2 regions of the Pseudomonas sp. GW456-E7 genome follow, and region 2 is predicted to be linked to the other one. Evidence: predicted binding sites of a transcription regulator. Region 2 holds the regulator's gene; the other holds the start of a gene.
The links. The regulator sigma-54, encoded in region 2, starts transcription at its own class of promoters, with help from an activator protein. The targets are predictions, from matches to a motif close to ANTGGCATNNANNTTGCTNT.
Positions count from the first base shown of each region.

Region 1: flgB (flagellar basal body rod protein FlgB) is a predicted target of sigma-54. The motif match lies at 1,630-1,649, and genes of this name have one in related genera.

Region 1 is NZ_JBWKZB010000013.1:58,730-66,225, forward strand. It holds gene AC07YV_RS11160 (chemotaxis protein CheV) at 1-450, shown strand, start outside; gene cheR (protein-glutamate O-methyltransferase CheR) at 496-1,323, shown strand; gene flgB (flagellar basal body rod protein FlgB) at 1,692-2,099, shown strand; gene flgC (flagellar basal body rod protein FlgC) at 2,103-2,546, shown strand; gene flgD (flagellar hook assembly protein FlgD) at 2,562-3,284, shown strand; gene flgE (flagellar hook protein FlgE) at 3,316-4,647, shown strand; gene AC07YV_RS11190 (ribonucleoside-diphosphate reductase subunit alpha) at 4,890-7,496, opposite strand, start outside.
Region 2 is NZ_JBWKZB010000033.1:64,737-72,232, reverse strand. It holds gene rapZ (RNase adapter RapZ) at 1-257, opposite strand, end outside; gene ptsN (PTS IIA-like nitrogen regulatory protein PtsN) at 260-724, opposite strand; gene hpf (ribosome hibernation-promoting factor, HPF/YfiA family) at 737-1,045, opposite strand; gene AC07YV_RS20370 (RNA polymerase factor sigma-54) at 1,120-2,613, opposite strand; gene lptB (LPS export ABC transporter ATP-binding protein) at 2,859-3,584, opposite strand; gene lptA (lipopolysaccharide transport periplasmic protein LptA) at 3,584-4,132, opposite strand; gene lptC (LPS export ABC transporter periplasmic protein LptC) at 4,119-4,691, opposite strand; gene AC07YV_RS20350 (KdsC family phosphatase) at 4,699-5,223, opposite strand; gene AC07YV_RS20345 (KpsF/GutQ family sugar-phosphate isomerase) at 5,223-6,197, opposite strand; gene AC07YV_RS20340 (ATP-binding cassette domain-containing protein) at 6,474-7,283, shown strand; gene mlaE (lipid asymmetry maintenance ABC transporter permease subunit MlaE) at 7,283-7,496, shown strand, end outside.

The sequences.
Region 1 (7,496 bases), on a different contig from region 2:
GCGATTTCCGTCGGCGTGGTGGATGTCGAAACCCAGCACAAGGCGCTTTCGTTGCGCGTGCTGACGGTCGACGACTCCTCGGTGGCGCGCAAGCAGGTCACGCGTTGCCTGCAAACGGTCGGCGTCGAAGTGGTGGCGTTGAACGATGGTCGGCAAGCGCTGGACTACCTGCGCAAACTGGTCGACGAGGGCAAGAAGCCGGAAGAAGAGTTCCTGATGATGATCTCCGACATCGAGATGCCGGAGATGGACGGGTACACCCTGACGGCGGAAATCCGCAACGACCCGCGCATGCAAAAGCTTCATATCATCCTGCATACTTCGTTGTCGGGGGTATTCAATCAGGCGATGGTCAAGAAAGTCGGTGCCGATGACTTCCTGGCCAAGTTCCGTCCTGATGACCTGGCATCCCGGGTAGTCGACCGGATCAAAGCAGCAGATATCAGCTAGGGGCCTGCGCCCCTGGCAGTCAACACGATTTAAGAGGCGGCATCATTGTCTACGGGTAATTTGGATTTCGAACAGTTCCGGGTATTCCTGGAAAAAGCCTGTGGCATTTTGCTCGGTGAAAACAAGCAGTACCTGGTCTCCAGCCGTCTCAACAAACTGATGGAACAGCAAGGCATCAAGTCTTTGGGTGAGCTGGTTCAGCGCATGCAGACCCAGCCGCGCAGCGGTTTGCGCGAACAGGTGGTGGATGCAATGACCACCAACGAAACCCTGTGGTTTCGTGACACCTACCCGTTTGAAGTCTTGAAGAACAAGGTCCTGCCCGAAGCGATCAAGGCCAGCCCCGGCCAGCGCCTGCGTATCTGGTCGGCGGCGTGCTCGTCGGGCCAGGAACCGTATTCGCTGTCGATGTCCATCGACGAGTTCGAACGGGTCAACATGGGCCAGTTGAGGATGGGCGTACAGATCGTTGCCACCGACCTGTCCGGCACCATGCTGAACAACTGCAAGACCGGCGAGTACGACAGCCTGGCCATCGGCCGCGGTCTGTCGCCCGAGCGCCTGCAGCGTTATTTCGACCCGAAAGGGCCGGGACGCTGGGCGATCAAGGCGCCGATCAAGAGCCGGGTGGAGTTCCGTTCGTTCAACCTGCTGGACAGTTACGCGGGCCTCGGCAAGTTCGACATCGTGTTCTGCCGCAACGTGCTGATCTACTTCTCCGCCGAGGTGAAGAAGGACATCCTGTTGCGCATCCACAGCACGTTGAAGCCGGGTGGATACCTGTTCCTCGGTGCTTCCGAAGCGTTGAACGGTTTGCCGGATCATTACCAGATGGTCCAGTGCAGCCCGGGGATCATTTACCAGGCGAAATGATTTCGCTGCTGTTGTCAAAAAACGGGAGTCCTCAGGGACTCCTTTTTTTATGCCTGCAAATGATCATTTGAAATCACCACACCCCTTGTGGGAGCGGGCTTGCCCGCGAAGGCGTCGTGTCAGTCGATATCAACTTTGCCTGACACACCGCTTTCGCGGGCAAGCCCGCTCCCACAGGGTCAGTTGGTGTCTTCGTAAGCGGTGCCAAGCGGCAGAAAAGCGGCAGGCGGCGGAAAACCGTTGCCGCTTTTCTGGCATTGCCGCCTTGCCATGTCCGGCAAAGCCCCGGTTTCCGGGCTTTTTTGAATTGGCATGGGGCTTGCTAAGTTGATCCTACGAAAAATCAGGTCACCCGAAGGTTTCCCGACATGAGCATCAGCTTCGATAAAGCGCTCGGTATCCACGAACAAGCCCTGGGCTTCCGCGCCCAGCGTGCCGAAGTCCTGGCCAACAACATCGCCAACGCCGATACCCCGAACTACAAGGCTCGGGACCTGGACTTCTCGAAAGTGCTCGCCGAGCAGAACGAGAAAACCAAAAACGGCACCTTCGCCTTGAACATGACCAACAACCGTCATATCGAAGCTGAAGGTCTGGGCAATGGCGACGAATCGTTGCTGTATCGCACGCCGATGCAACCGTCGATCGACCAGAACACCGTGGACGCTCAGCTGGAACAGTCGAACTACGCGGAAAACGCGGTCAACTTCCAGGCCAGCTTCACCCTGCTCAACAGCAAATTCAAAGGGCTGGTGTCAGCCCTGCGCGGAGAGTAAGCCTTGTCTCTATCCAGTGTTTTCAACATTGCCGGTAGCGGCATGAGTGCGCAGACCACGCGTTTGAACACCGTCGCTTCGAACATCGCCAACGCCGAGACCGTCTCGTCGAGCATCGACCAGACCTACCGCGCGCGTCACCCGGTGTTCGCCACCATGTTCCAGGGCGGCCAGAGCGGCGGCAGCGACTCGCTGTTCCAGAACCAGGACGCCGCCGGCCAAGGCGTGCAGGTGCTGGGTGTGGTCGAAGACCAGAGCAATCTCGAGGCGCGCTACGAGCCGAACCATCCGGCCGCCGATGCCAAGGGCTACGTCTACTACCCGAACGTCAACGTGGTTGAAGAAATGGCCGACATGATTTCCGCGAGCCGTTCGTTCCAGACCAACGCCGAAATGATGAACACCGCCAAAACCATGATGCAGAAAGTCCTGACCCTCGGTCAGTGATAAGGGGCGACTCAGATGAGTGTTACCGATTCCACCAGTGGTTTGAGCCTCAACGACATCCTGGCCAACTCTTCGATCAAGACCAACACCACGACTGACGGCCTCGCCTCGGCAGCCGGCAGCGCATCGGGCAACCAGGCCCTGGGCAAGGATGCGTTCCTGCAGTTGCTGGTGACCCAGTTGAAAAACCAGAACCCGCTGGAACCTCAGGACAACGGTGCGTTCGTGGCCCAGCTGGCGCAGTTCAGCAGCCTGGAAGGCATCACCACGCTCAACGACACCGTGAGCGGCCTGGCCAGCAACTACAACTCGTCCCAGGCCTTGCAGGCGTCGTCGCTGGTCGGCCGTTCGGTCATCGCGCCGGGCGACAAGGCTGTGGTCGATACCACCAAGAGCCTCAGCGGCACGGTGGTGGTGCCGTCTTCGGTGGCGTCCGCCACCCTGAAGATCACCGATTCAACCGGCAAGACCGTGCGCACCATCGACCTCGGTTCGCAGAAGGCCGGCAACGCCAGCTTCATCTGGGACGGCAAGAACGATGCGGGTGAGACGGTACCTGCGGGCACCTACACCTTCGGCGCCACGACCACGATCGATGGCAAGTCCGTCGCGTTGATCACCAACCTGCCCGCGACCGTCAACAGCGTGACCATCAGCCAGACCGGCGGTGAGTTGATGCTCAATCTGGCCGGGCTGGGCAGCGTTGCCCTGTCCAAAGTACAAACCATTGGTATGTAAAGCCGACTAACCCGGCATAAAGGAGTGGATGATGTCTTTCAATATCGGCCTTAGCGGTCTCTTTGCAGCCAACAAACAACTGGACGTGACCGGCAACAACATCGCCAACGTCGCGACCACCGGTTTCAAGTCGTCCCGTGCAGAATTCGAAGACGTGTACTCGGCGACCCGCCTGGGCACCGGCAGCAAGACCGTCGGCAACGGCGTGCGCCTGGCCAACGTTTCCCAGCAGTTCACCCAGGGTGACGTGAGCAACACCGGCAACGTGCTCGACATGGGTATCCAGGGCAACGGTTTCTTTGTCCTGAGCAACAACGGTTCGCTGACCTACACCCGTGCCGGTACGTTCAAGACCGACAAGGACGGCTACGTCACCAACAGCGACGGTACTGCCCGCTTGCAAGGCTACGGTGTGGATTCCAGCGGCAAGATCGTCAACGGCGTGCTGACCGACCTGCGGATCGACACCTCCAACCTGGCGCCGAAGTCCACCAGCAACGTGTCGTCGACGATCAACCTGAACTCCACGTCGCCGGTGATCGACCAGACGGTTGCGGCCAACAAGTTCGACCCGTCCAAGACCGAGACCTTTACCAAGTCGTTCAGTACCCCGATTTTCGATACTCAGGGTAACCAGCACACCATGGATCAATACATGGTCAAGACGGGCGCGAACACCTGGGATACCTACACCCTGATCGATGGTCGCAACCCCGATGGCAGTGATCCAAAGGTTACCGCTCCGATTGCTTCGACCATGTCGTTCGATGCCACCGGCAAACTGACTTCGGTCAGCACACCTGTGACGCCGCCAACCACGCCACCGACTTCGGTGATCAGCAGTGACCTGAAGATCACCAACTGGACTCCGGGCAGTGTCACCAATGGTGTCTGGACTGCAAACGGCGCAGCAGCCGATCCGGCTGGCTTGACCATCGCGATGGCCAACACCACCCAGTTCAACGCTGACACCGCGCGTTCGATTCCATCGCAGAACGGTTATGCCACTGGCCAGATCACCAACCTGACCATCGACGGCAGCGGTGTGCTGCTGGCCAACTTCAGCAACAACCAGACCAAGCCGATCGGCCAGATTTCCCTGGCCAGCTTCACCAACGAGCAAGGCCTGCAGCCGGTAGGCGGCTCCAGCTGGAAAGAAACCTACACCTCGGGCATCCCGGGCTACGATGCGCCGCAGACTGGCACCCTGGGTTCGATCGTTTCCAATTCCCTGGAAGAGTCCAACGTCAACCTGACCAATGAACTGGTTGACCTGATCAAGGGACAGAGCAACTACCAGGCGAACGCCAAGACCATTTCTACCGAGAGCACCATCATGCAGACCATCATTCAGATGGCTTAATGCTGGGCGGCGCTGCATAAAAAGCCCCTCGAGAGAGGGGCTTTTTTGTGGGTGCAAGATACAGATCAAAAGATCGCAGCCTCGCTTCGCTCGACAGCTCCTACATTGAAATGCCATCCCTGTAGGAGCTGTCGAGCGAAGCGAGGCTGCGATCTTTTTCATGGGCAAAAGAAAAACCCCCGATAAACCAGAGGCTCATCGGGGGTCTCGAGTAAGCGCCTTGCGGCGCTTGTCGGCTCAGCTTATTGGCAAGCTTCGCAATCCGGCTCGTCGATGGCGCAAGCCTTTGGCACTGGAGCAGGGCCGGCAGGCGCTGCCAGGACCGAATCTTCACCGTGGTTGCCGCCGCTGGAAACAGCGTTCAGCTTGCCGGTGTTGATGGTCGACTTCTCGGTGCTGGTCGCGGCCAGGGCACGGAGGTAGTAAGTGGTTTTCAGGCCACGGTACCAGGCCATGCGGTAGGTCACGTCCAGCTTCTTGCCCGAAGCGCCGGCGATGTACAGGTTCAGCGACTGAGCCTGGTCGATCCACTTCTGACGACGGCTGGCAGCGTCGACGATCCACTTGGTGTCCACTTCGAAGGCAGTCGCATAGAGCTCTTTGAGTTCTTGCGGAATGCGCTCGATCTGCTGCACCGAACCGTCGTAGTACTTCAGGTCGTTGATCATGACCGAGTCCCACAGGCCGCGAGCCTTGAGGTCGCGAACCAGGTACGGGTTGATCACGGTGAATTCGCCCGACAGGTTCGATTTCACATACAGGTTCTGGTAGGTCGGTTCGATCGACTGCGATACGCCGGTGATGTTGGCGATGGTCGCGGTCGGTGCGATGGCCATGATGTTGGAGTTACGAATGCCTTTCTGTACACGGGCGCGAACCGGTGCCCAGTCCAGGGTTTCGTTCAGGTCGACATCGATGTACTTCTGGCCACGGGCCTCGATCAGGATCTGTTGCGAATCCAGCGGCAGGATGCCTTTGGACCACAGCGAACCCTGGAACGTCTCGTACGAGCCGCGCTCGTCGGCCAGGTCGCAGGAAGCCTGGATCGCGTAGTAGCTGACCGCTTCCATCGACTTGTCGGCGAACTCGACGGCAGCGTCGGAACCGTAAGGGATGTGCTGCAGGTACAAGGCGTCCTGGAAGCCCATGATGCCCAGGCCCACTGGACGGTGCTTGAAGTTGGAGTTCTTCGCTTGCGGCACCGAGTAGTAGTTGATGTCGATCACGTTGTCGAGCATGCGCACGGCAGTGTTCACGGTGCGTTGCAGCTTGGCGGTGTCCAGCTTGCCGTCGACGATGTGGTTCGGCAGGTTGATCGAGCCCAGGTTGCAAACGGCGATCTCGTCCTTGTTGGTGTTCAAGGTGATCTCGGTGCACAGGTTCGAGCTGTGGACCACGCCGACGTGCTGCTGCGGGCTGCGCAGGTTGCACGGGTCCTTGAAGGTCAGCCACGGGTGGCCGGTTTCGAACAGCATGGACAGCATTTTGCGCCACAGGTCTTTGGCCTGGATGGTCTTGAACAGCTTGACCTTGCCCGGGTACTCGGTCAGGGCCTCGTAGTACTCGTAGCGTTCTTCGAAGGCCTTGCCGGTCAGGTCGTGCAGGTCCGGCACTTCGGATGGCGAGAACAGGGTCCACTTGCCGTCATCGAAGACACGCTTCATGAACAGGTCAGGGATCCAGTTGGCGGTGTTCATGTCGTGGGTACGACGACGGTCGTCACCGGTGTTCTTACGGAGTTCGATGAACTCTTCGATGTCCATGTGCCAGGTTTCCAGGTAGGCACAGACAGCGCCTTTGCGCTTGCCACCCTGGTTAACGGCAACGGCGGTGTCGTTGACGACTTTGAGGAACGGAACCACGCCCTGGGATTTGCCGTTGGTGCCCTTGATGTACGAACCCAGCGCACGAACCGGCGTCCAGTCGTTGCCCAGGCCGCCCGCGAATTTCGACAGCATGGCGTTGTCGTGGATCGCGTGGTAGATGCCCGACAGGTCATCCGGCACGGTGGTCAGGTAGCAGCTCGACAGCTGTGGACGCAGGGTGCCGGCGTTGAACAGGGTCGGGGTCGAAGCCATGTAGTCGAAGGACGACAACAGGTTGTAGAACTCGATGGCACGGGCTTCGCGGTCTTTCTCTTCGATCGCCAGGCCCATGGCCACGCGCATGAAGAAGATCTGCGGCAGTTCGAAACGCACGCCATCCTTGTGGATGAAGTAACGGTCGTACAGGGTTTGCAGGCCCAGGTAGGTGAATTGCTGGTCGCGCTCGTGGTTGATCGCCTTGCCCAGTTTTTCCAGGTCGAAGGAGGCCAGCTCAGGGTTCAGCAGCTCGTATTCGATACCCTTGGCGATGTAGGCCGGCAGCGCCTTGGCGTACAGGTCGACCATCTCGTGGTGGGTGGCGCTTTCGGCGACGCCGAGGAAGCCCAGGCCTTCGGCACGCAGGGTGTCCATCAGCAGGCGGGCGGTCACGAACGAGTAGTTAGGCTCGCGCTCGACCAGGGTACGGGCAGTCATCACCAGGGCGGTGTTGACGTCGGTCAGGGCCACGCCGTCGTACAGGTTCTTCAGGGTTTCGCGCTGGATCAAGTCGCCGTCGACTTCTTCCAGGCCTTCGCACGCTTCGGTGACGATGGTGTTCAGGCGGCCCATGTCCAGCGGCGCCAGGCTGCCGTCGGCACGGCTGATGCGGATCGACGGGTGCGCTTGTACCGGCTCTTCGGTGGTACGAACGGCACGTTCCTTGGAACGGGCATCACGGTAGATCACGTAGTCGCGAGCGACTTTCTGCTCGCCGGCACGCATCAGGGCCAGTTCGACCTGGTCCTGGATTTCTTCGATGTGGAT
Region 2 (7,496 bases):
TCGCACTGGATGTGGCGGCTGCGGACTTCTTCGAGCAGTTCGGGGAAGCGTGACAGGTGGCTGGGCAGGTTGCGGGCGTCAATGGAAACGGCCACCAGCGGTTGCATCAGCTCGGTATGAATCAACGCTCGTTCGGCCAGTTCCGGCAGCAGGCCGGCAGGCAGATTGTCGATGCAGTAGTAGCCGTTGTCCTCAAGAACATTGAGGGCGGTGCTTTTACCCGAGCCGGAACGGCCACTGACGATGATCAAGCGCATGATTACTGACCGTTTTGCTCGTCCAGGACAACCTGATACAAGGCTTCGTTGCTTGCGGCATTACGCAGTTTTTCGCGAACGTCCTTGCGGTCGAGCATGCTGGCGATCTGTCGCAGCAGCTCAAGGTGCGCATCGGTAGCGGCTTCCGGGACCAGCAGAACGAACAGCAGGTCAACCGGCGCGCCGTCGATGGCGTCGAAATCGATAGGGGCGTCCAGGTGCATCAATGCACTGATGGGCGATACACAACCCTTGAGACGGCAGTGTGGAATAGCGATGCCGTTGCCAAAACCGGTGGAGCCGAGTTTTTCACGGGCAATCAGCGCCTCGAAGACATCTTGCATCTCCAGAGCCGGCACTTCGCGGGCGATCAGATTGGCAATTTGTTCGAGGGCTTTCTTTTTACTGCCGCCCGGCACGTTCACGAGGGAACGGCCGGGGGTCAGGATACTTTCAAGTCGGATCATGGGTTGGGAGTGTTAACGACCGGTTGCGCCCTGAAGGAGGCTCTGGGTCTTTTCCTTATGCTTTTTGAGTTGTTTATCCAGCTTGTCGGTGAGTGCATCGATCGCAGCGTACATATCGGTATGTTCCGCATTGGCGACCACTTCATTCCCGGGAATATGCAGCGTGGCTTCGATTTTCTGCTTCAGCTTCTCGACGGTCATCGTGACCTGCACGTTAGTGATCTTGTCGAAATGTCGCTCCAATCGTTCGAGTTTTTCGCCGATGTAGGTGCGAAGAGGTTCGGTCACTTCCAGTTGGTGTCCACTGATGTTGACTTGCATACAGCTTCTCCTTCGTTGCCAGTGCATAAAGCGGTAGACCAGATGATCTACCACTGGAACGCTGTGGCGTGGCTCTACATCAACCGCTTGCGTTCGCTCGAAGGCGCGATCCCTAGGGATTCGCGGTACTTGGCGACGGTGCGGCGAGCCACCTGAATGCCTTGTGCCTCCAGTAAACCAGCGATCTTGCTGTCACTCAACGGCTTTTTCTGATTTTCCGCGGCAACCAGTTTTTTGATGATCGCCCGGATCGCCGTGGACGAGCATTCGCCGCCTTCGGAGGTGCTTACGTGACTGGAGAAAAAGTATTTCAGTTCATAGATGCCCCGGGGGGTGTGCATGAACTTCTGGGTGGTCACCCGTGAAATCGTCGACTCATGCATGCCGACCGCTTCGGCGATGTCATGCAGGACCAGCGGCTTCATGGCTTCGTCGCCATATTCGAGGAACCCGCGCTGATGCTCCACGATCTGGGTGGCAACCTTCATCAGGGTTTCATTGCGGCTCTGCAGGCTCTTGATGAACCAGCGGGCCTCCTGCAACTGATTGCGCATGAACGTGTTGTCGGCGCTGGTATCGGCGCGGCGCACAAAGCCGGCGTACTGGGCGTTGACCCGCAGCCGTGGCACCGACTCCTGATTCAGCTCCACCAGCCAGCGCTCGTTGTCCTTGCGTACGATAACGTCAGGAACGACGTACTCGGCTTCGGTGGACTCGATCTGCGAGCCCGGGCGCGGGTTGAGGCTCTGGACCAGCTCTATGACCTGGCGCAGCTCATCTTCCTTGAGCTTCATGCGGCGCATCAACTGGCTGTAGTCGCGGCTGCCCAGCAGGTCGATGTAATCGGTGACAAGGCGCTTGGCTTCGGCCAGCCAAGGGGTCTTGGCGGGCAACTGACGCAATTGCAGCAACAGGCATTCGCCCAGGTTGCGTGCGCCTATGCCGGCCGGCTCGAATTGCTGGATGCGGTGCAGGACGGCTTCGATTTCGTCCAGTTCGATGTCCAGTTCCGGATCGAAGGCTTCGAGGATTTCCTCGAGGGTTTCGTCCAGATAGCCCTGATTGTTGATGCAGTCGATCAGGGTCACGGCGATCAGGCGATCGGTGTCGGACATCGGGGCCAGGTTCAGTTGCCACAGCAAGTGGCTTTGCAGGCTTTCACCGGCCGAGGTGCGGGTGGTGAAGTCCCACTCGTCATCGTCATTGCTGGGCAGGCTGCTGGCGCTGGTCTGGTAAACGTCTTCCCACGCGGTGTCGACGGGGAGTTCGTTGGGGATGCGCTCGTTCCAGTCACCCTCATCGAGGTTATCAACCGTCGGGGCACTTTCCTGGTAGGAGGGTTCCTGGATATCGGTGTTGGGCTTTTGTTCGGCGTTGTCGGCCAAGGGGTCGGAATTGTCGAAGTCGTCGCCTTCTTCCTGGCGTTCGAGCATCGGATTGGACTCCAGGGCCTCCTGGATTTCCTGTTGCAGGTCCAGGGTCGACAATTGGAGCAGGCGGATGGCCTGTTGCAGCTGAGGTGTCATCGTCAGCTGCTGGCCCATTCTCAAGACTAGCGATGGTTTCATGGCAGGGGCTTAACACCTTATTCGCCGGCGCACATGCGCCATCCACTACAGGGCGCCGGGGCGCCAAACATAAGCAAATTATATGCCTGAAACTGAAGGATTTGCCTAGAGCGCTGTAACAATAAAAAACTATAAATTTGTGTTGCGGTGCTGCCCGTATTGGGGGATGAACACGCTGGTTTGCATGAGGCACCGATGAATCGCGAGACGGGTGCCCGGGCGGCTGCCTGGGCACGGCTCAGCGTTTACAGGCGGAACTCATGGCCCAGGTACACTTCCTTCACCAGGTCATTGGCCAGGATGGTCTCTGCATCACCTTCGGCGATCAACTGACCGTCATTGACGATATAGGCGGTTTCACAGATATCCAGGGTTTCACGAACGTTGTGGTCCGTGATCAGCACGCCAATGCCTTTGGCCTTGAGGTGGTAAATGATCTGCTTGATGTCGCCGACCGAAATCGGGTCCACGCCGGCGAAAGGTTCGTCGAGGAGGATGAACTTCGGGTTGGTGGCCAGGGCGCGGGCGATTTCCACGCGGCGGCGCTCACCACCGGACAGGCTCATGCCGAGGTTGTCGCGGATGTGGCTGATGTGGAATTCCTGCAGCAGGCTTTCCAGTTCCTTGCGACGACCGGCCTTGTCGAGCTCCTTGCGGGTCTCGAGGATGGCCATGATGTTGTCGGCCACCGACAGTTTGCGGAAGATCGATGCTTCTTGCGGCAAATAGCCGATACCGGCTTTTGCACGGCCGTGCATCGGCTGGTGGCTGACGTCCAGGTCATCGATCAGGACGCGGCCCTGGTCGGCTTGCACCAGGCCGACGATCATGTAGAAGCAGGTGGTCTTGCCGGCGCCGTTCGGGCCAAGCAGGCCGACGATCTGACCGCTGTCGATGGACAGGCTGACATCACGCACGACCTGGCGGCTCTTGTAGCTCTTGGCCAGATGCTGAGCTTTCAGAGTTGCCATTACTGGGCCTTTTTCTCGTCGGTTTTCTTCTTCGGCTGGATCACCATGTCGATGCGCGGACGCGACTCGGTCACCTTGTTGCCGGTGGCGCGCCCGGCGCTGGCCAGCTTCTTCTCGGTGTCGTAGACGATTTTCTCGCCTTGGGTGACGTTGTTGTCCTTGTCGACAACTTTGGCCTTGTCGATCAACACGACGCGATTTTGCGTGGCGTGATACTGGATGGTCACGCCCCAACCCTGAACAGGCTTGGTATCGCCAGCCGTCTGCAATTGCTCGAAGTACGCCAGGTTGCCCACCGAGGTCACTACGTCAATGTCGCCAGTCGGGGTGCGGGTGATGGTAACGGTGTTGCCGGTCACCTTCATCGAGCCTTGGGTGATGATCACGTCACCCTTATAGGTAGCAATACCTTGCTTGTCGTCCAGTTGGGCATCGTCGGCCTGAATGCGGATAGGCTGCTGTTGGTCTTCCGGCAGAGCCCAGGCGCTCACGCTTCCCAGTGCTGCGCCCAGACTGAGCAAAATCGGGAGGGTTTTAACGAGCCTCATACTGTCCTCTTACGTTCGATAGCAGGTGTATCCTGCTTTCTTTCAAATACGCTTTCATTCCCTTGCCAGTCGATACACCGCCAGCGCCGTCGATTCTAACGTCTTGCTCGGTCTGCGCATATTGCTGCTGCGGGAACACGGTCATGCGGGTGCTGGTGATCAGGGTCTTGCGGTTTTTCTCGTCGAAGCGCGTGATGCGCACATCATCGATCAGCTCGACCTGCGTGCCGTCAGGGTTGACCTCGCCACGCAGGCTCTGGACGTGCCACGGGAATTCGGTGCCGCGGAACACGTTCAGGTCGGGGTTGGTCAGCAGTGTCACCTCGGTCGCCTTCAGGTGCTCGACCTTGTCGGACACCAGATCATATTGCAGCTTGCCGTCCGGCAGGTACTGCACGCTGTGGGCGTTGATGGCGTAATAGTCGATCATGCTTTCATCGACCGGCGTTACCGGCTTGTCGAGGAAGCGTTCCGGGCTGATGTTCCAGTAGCCAACCGCGGCGAATATCGCCGCGATGCAACTGTACAGCAAGGTGTTGCGAAACTTTTTGCTCAGCATATCGGGCTCACAGGTACGCCGCGTTGGCCGCATCGAGGCGGTCCTGGGCGCGCAGGATCAATTCGCAGAACTCGCGAGCGGCACCTTCGCCGCCGCGGGCGAGGGTGATGCCGTGAGCATGTTCGCGCACGAAACTGGCGGCATTGGCCACCGCCATGCCCAGGCCTACGCGGCGAATCACCGGCAGGTCCGGCAGGTCGTCGCCGAGATAGGCCACCTGCTCATAGCTCAAATTCAGTTGGGCCAGCAGTTCGTCGAGTACCACCAGTTTGTCTTCGCGACCCTGATACAGGTGCGGGATGCCGAGGTTTTTGGCTCGCCGCTCGACCACCGGGGTCTTGCGGCCACTGATGATCGCAGTCTGCACGCCAGCGGCCATCAGCATCTTGATGCCCTGGCCGTCGAGCGTGTTGAACGTCTTGAATTCGCTGCCGTCTTCGAGGAAGTACAGGCGACCATCGGTCAGCACGCCGTCGACATCGAATACCGCCAGTTTGATCTGTTTGCCGCGTTGCAGCAGGTCCGCACTCATTACATTACTCCTGCACGCAGCAAGTCGTGCATGTTCAAGGCACCGACCGGGCGATCTTCGCTGTCGACCACGACCAGCGCGTTGATTTTATGGTCTTCCATGATTTTCAGTGCTTCGGCGGCCAGCATTTCGGCGCGGGCGGTCTTGCCATGGGCCGTCATGACCTGGTCGATGACAGCGCTGTGGATGTCGATGCTGCGGTCCAGTGTGCGGCGCAAATCACCATCGGTGAAGATTCCGGCCAGCTTGCCGTCGGCCTCGAGGATGACGGTCATGCCCAGGCCCTTGCGGGTCATCTCCATCAAGGCGTCCTTGAGCAGGGTGCCACGCTGGACCTGCGGCAACTCCTGGCCGGCGTGCATGACATTCTCCACTTTCAGCAGCAGGCGTCGGCCCAAGGCGCCACCTGGATGGGAAAAGGCGAAGTCTTCGGCGGTGAAACCACGGGCTTCCAGCAGCGCGACCGCCAGGGCGTCACCCATGACCAGGGCGGCGGTGGTCGACGAGGTGGGTGCCAGGTTCAACGGGCAGGCTTCGTGTTCGACATGAACATTCAAGTTCACCTCGGCGGCCTTGGCCAGCGGCGAATCAGGGTTGCCGGTCACGCTGATCAACTGAATGCCCAGGCGCTTGATCAGTGGCAGCAGGGTGACGATTTCATTGGTGGAGCCGGAATTCGAGAGCGCCAGAATGATGTCGTCGCGGGTAATCATGCCCATGTCACCATGGCTGGCCTCCGCCGGGTGCACAAAAAACGCCGTGGTGCCGGTGCTGGCCAGGGTCGCGGCGATCTTGTTGCCGACGTGTCCCGACTTGCCCATGCCGACCACGACCACGCGGCCTTTGCTGGCCAGAATCATCTCGCAAGCGCGTACGAAATCTGCGTCGATATGAGGTAGCAGGCCTTGCACGGCTTCTACTTCGAGGCGGATGGTGCGTTGTGCTGATTGAATCAGGTCGCTGGATTGGCTCATGTCAGAAATCGTATAGCCTGATGAAAAGGCGGCGATTATAGCGGTTATGATCGAATCCCTCACGCAAGTTCGTCGCGCATTGTCATTCCTTGTTACCTGAAACCCTCTAGATGGGGCTTTGAACCACTCCTGCAGTTGCATATGACTCGGCTTTGGCCTTGGGCGTGCAGCCTTTGCAGTGATATAGTTCGCCGCCAGTTCGGCCTGCCCGGGAGGTATGTGCTTTCGTCAGAAAGCCAAGCGTCCGAGTGAGAGGCTGCATCGCAAGGAGTTTAGATGAGTGCCGATAACGCCTACGCGGTCGAGCTGAAGGGACTGTCCTTCAAGCGCGGTGCGCGCAGCATTTTCAATAATGTCGATATCCGTATCCCGCGTGGCAAGGTCACCGGCATCATGGGGCCTTCCGGGTGCGGCAAGACCACGCTTCTGCGTCTGATGGGGGCCCAGTTGCGCCCCACCAAGGGCGAAGTCTGGGTCAACGGTCAGAACCTGCCAAAACTGTCGCGCAGCGACCTGTTCGATGCGCGCAAGCATATGGGCGTGCTGTTTCAGAGCGGCGCGCTGTTTACCGACCTCGATGTCTTCGAGAATGTCGCGTTTCCGCTGCGGGTTCACACGCAACTACCGGAAGAAATGATCCGCGACATCGTCCTGCTCAAATTGCAGGCCGTGGGTCTGCGCGGTGCCATCGAATTGATGCCCGACGAGCTTTCCGGCGGCATGAAGCGCCGGGTTGCGCTGGCCCGGGCGATAGCGCTCGATCCACAGATCCTCATGTACGACGAGCCTTTTGTCGGCCAGGACCCTATCGCCATGGGCGTTCTGGTGCGTCTGATTCGCTTGCTCAACGATGCGCTGGGCATCACCAGCATCGTGGTTTCCCACGACCTGGCCGAGACCGCGAGCATTGCCGATTACATTTATGTGGTGGGCGATGGCCAGGTGTTGGGGCAGGGGACCCCGGACGAGTTGATGAACTCGGATGAGCCGCGCATTCGTCAGTTCATGACCGGCGAACCCGATGGCCCGGTTCCGTACCACTTTCCAGCGACGGATTACCGCGCAGATATTCTGGGGAAGCGCTGATGCGCAGAATTTCATTGATGGAACGCGTTCGCCGCTTCGGCCAGGCCGGCATCGATGTGCTGGCGGTGTTCGGGCGTTCGGCCTTGTTCCTGTTTCATGCCTTGCTTGGCCGCGGTGGTATCGGTGGCGGCTTCGGGCTGCTGGTCAAGCAGCTGCATTCGGTGGGTGTGATGTCCCTGGTGATCATCGTGGTCTCCGGGGTGTTCATCGGCA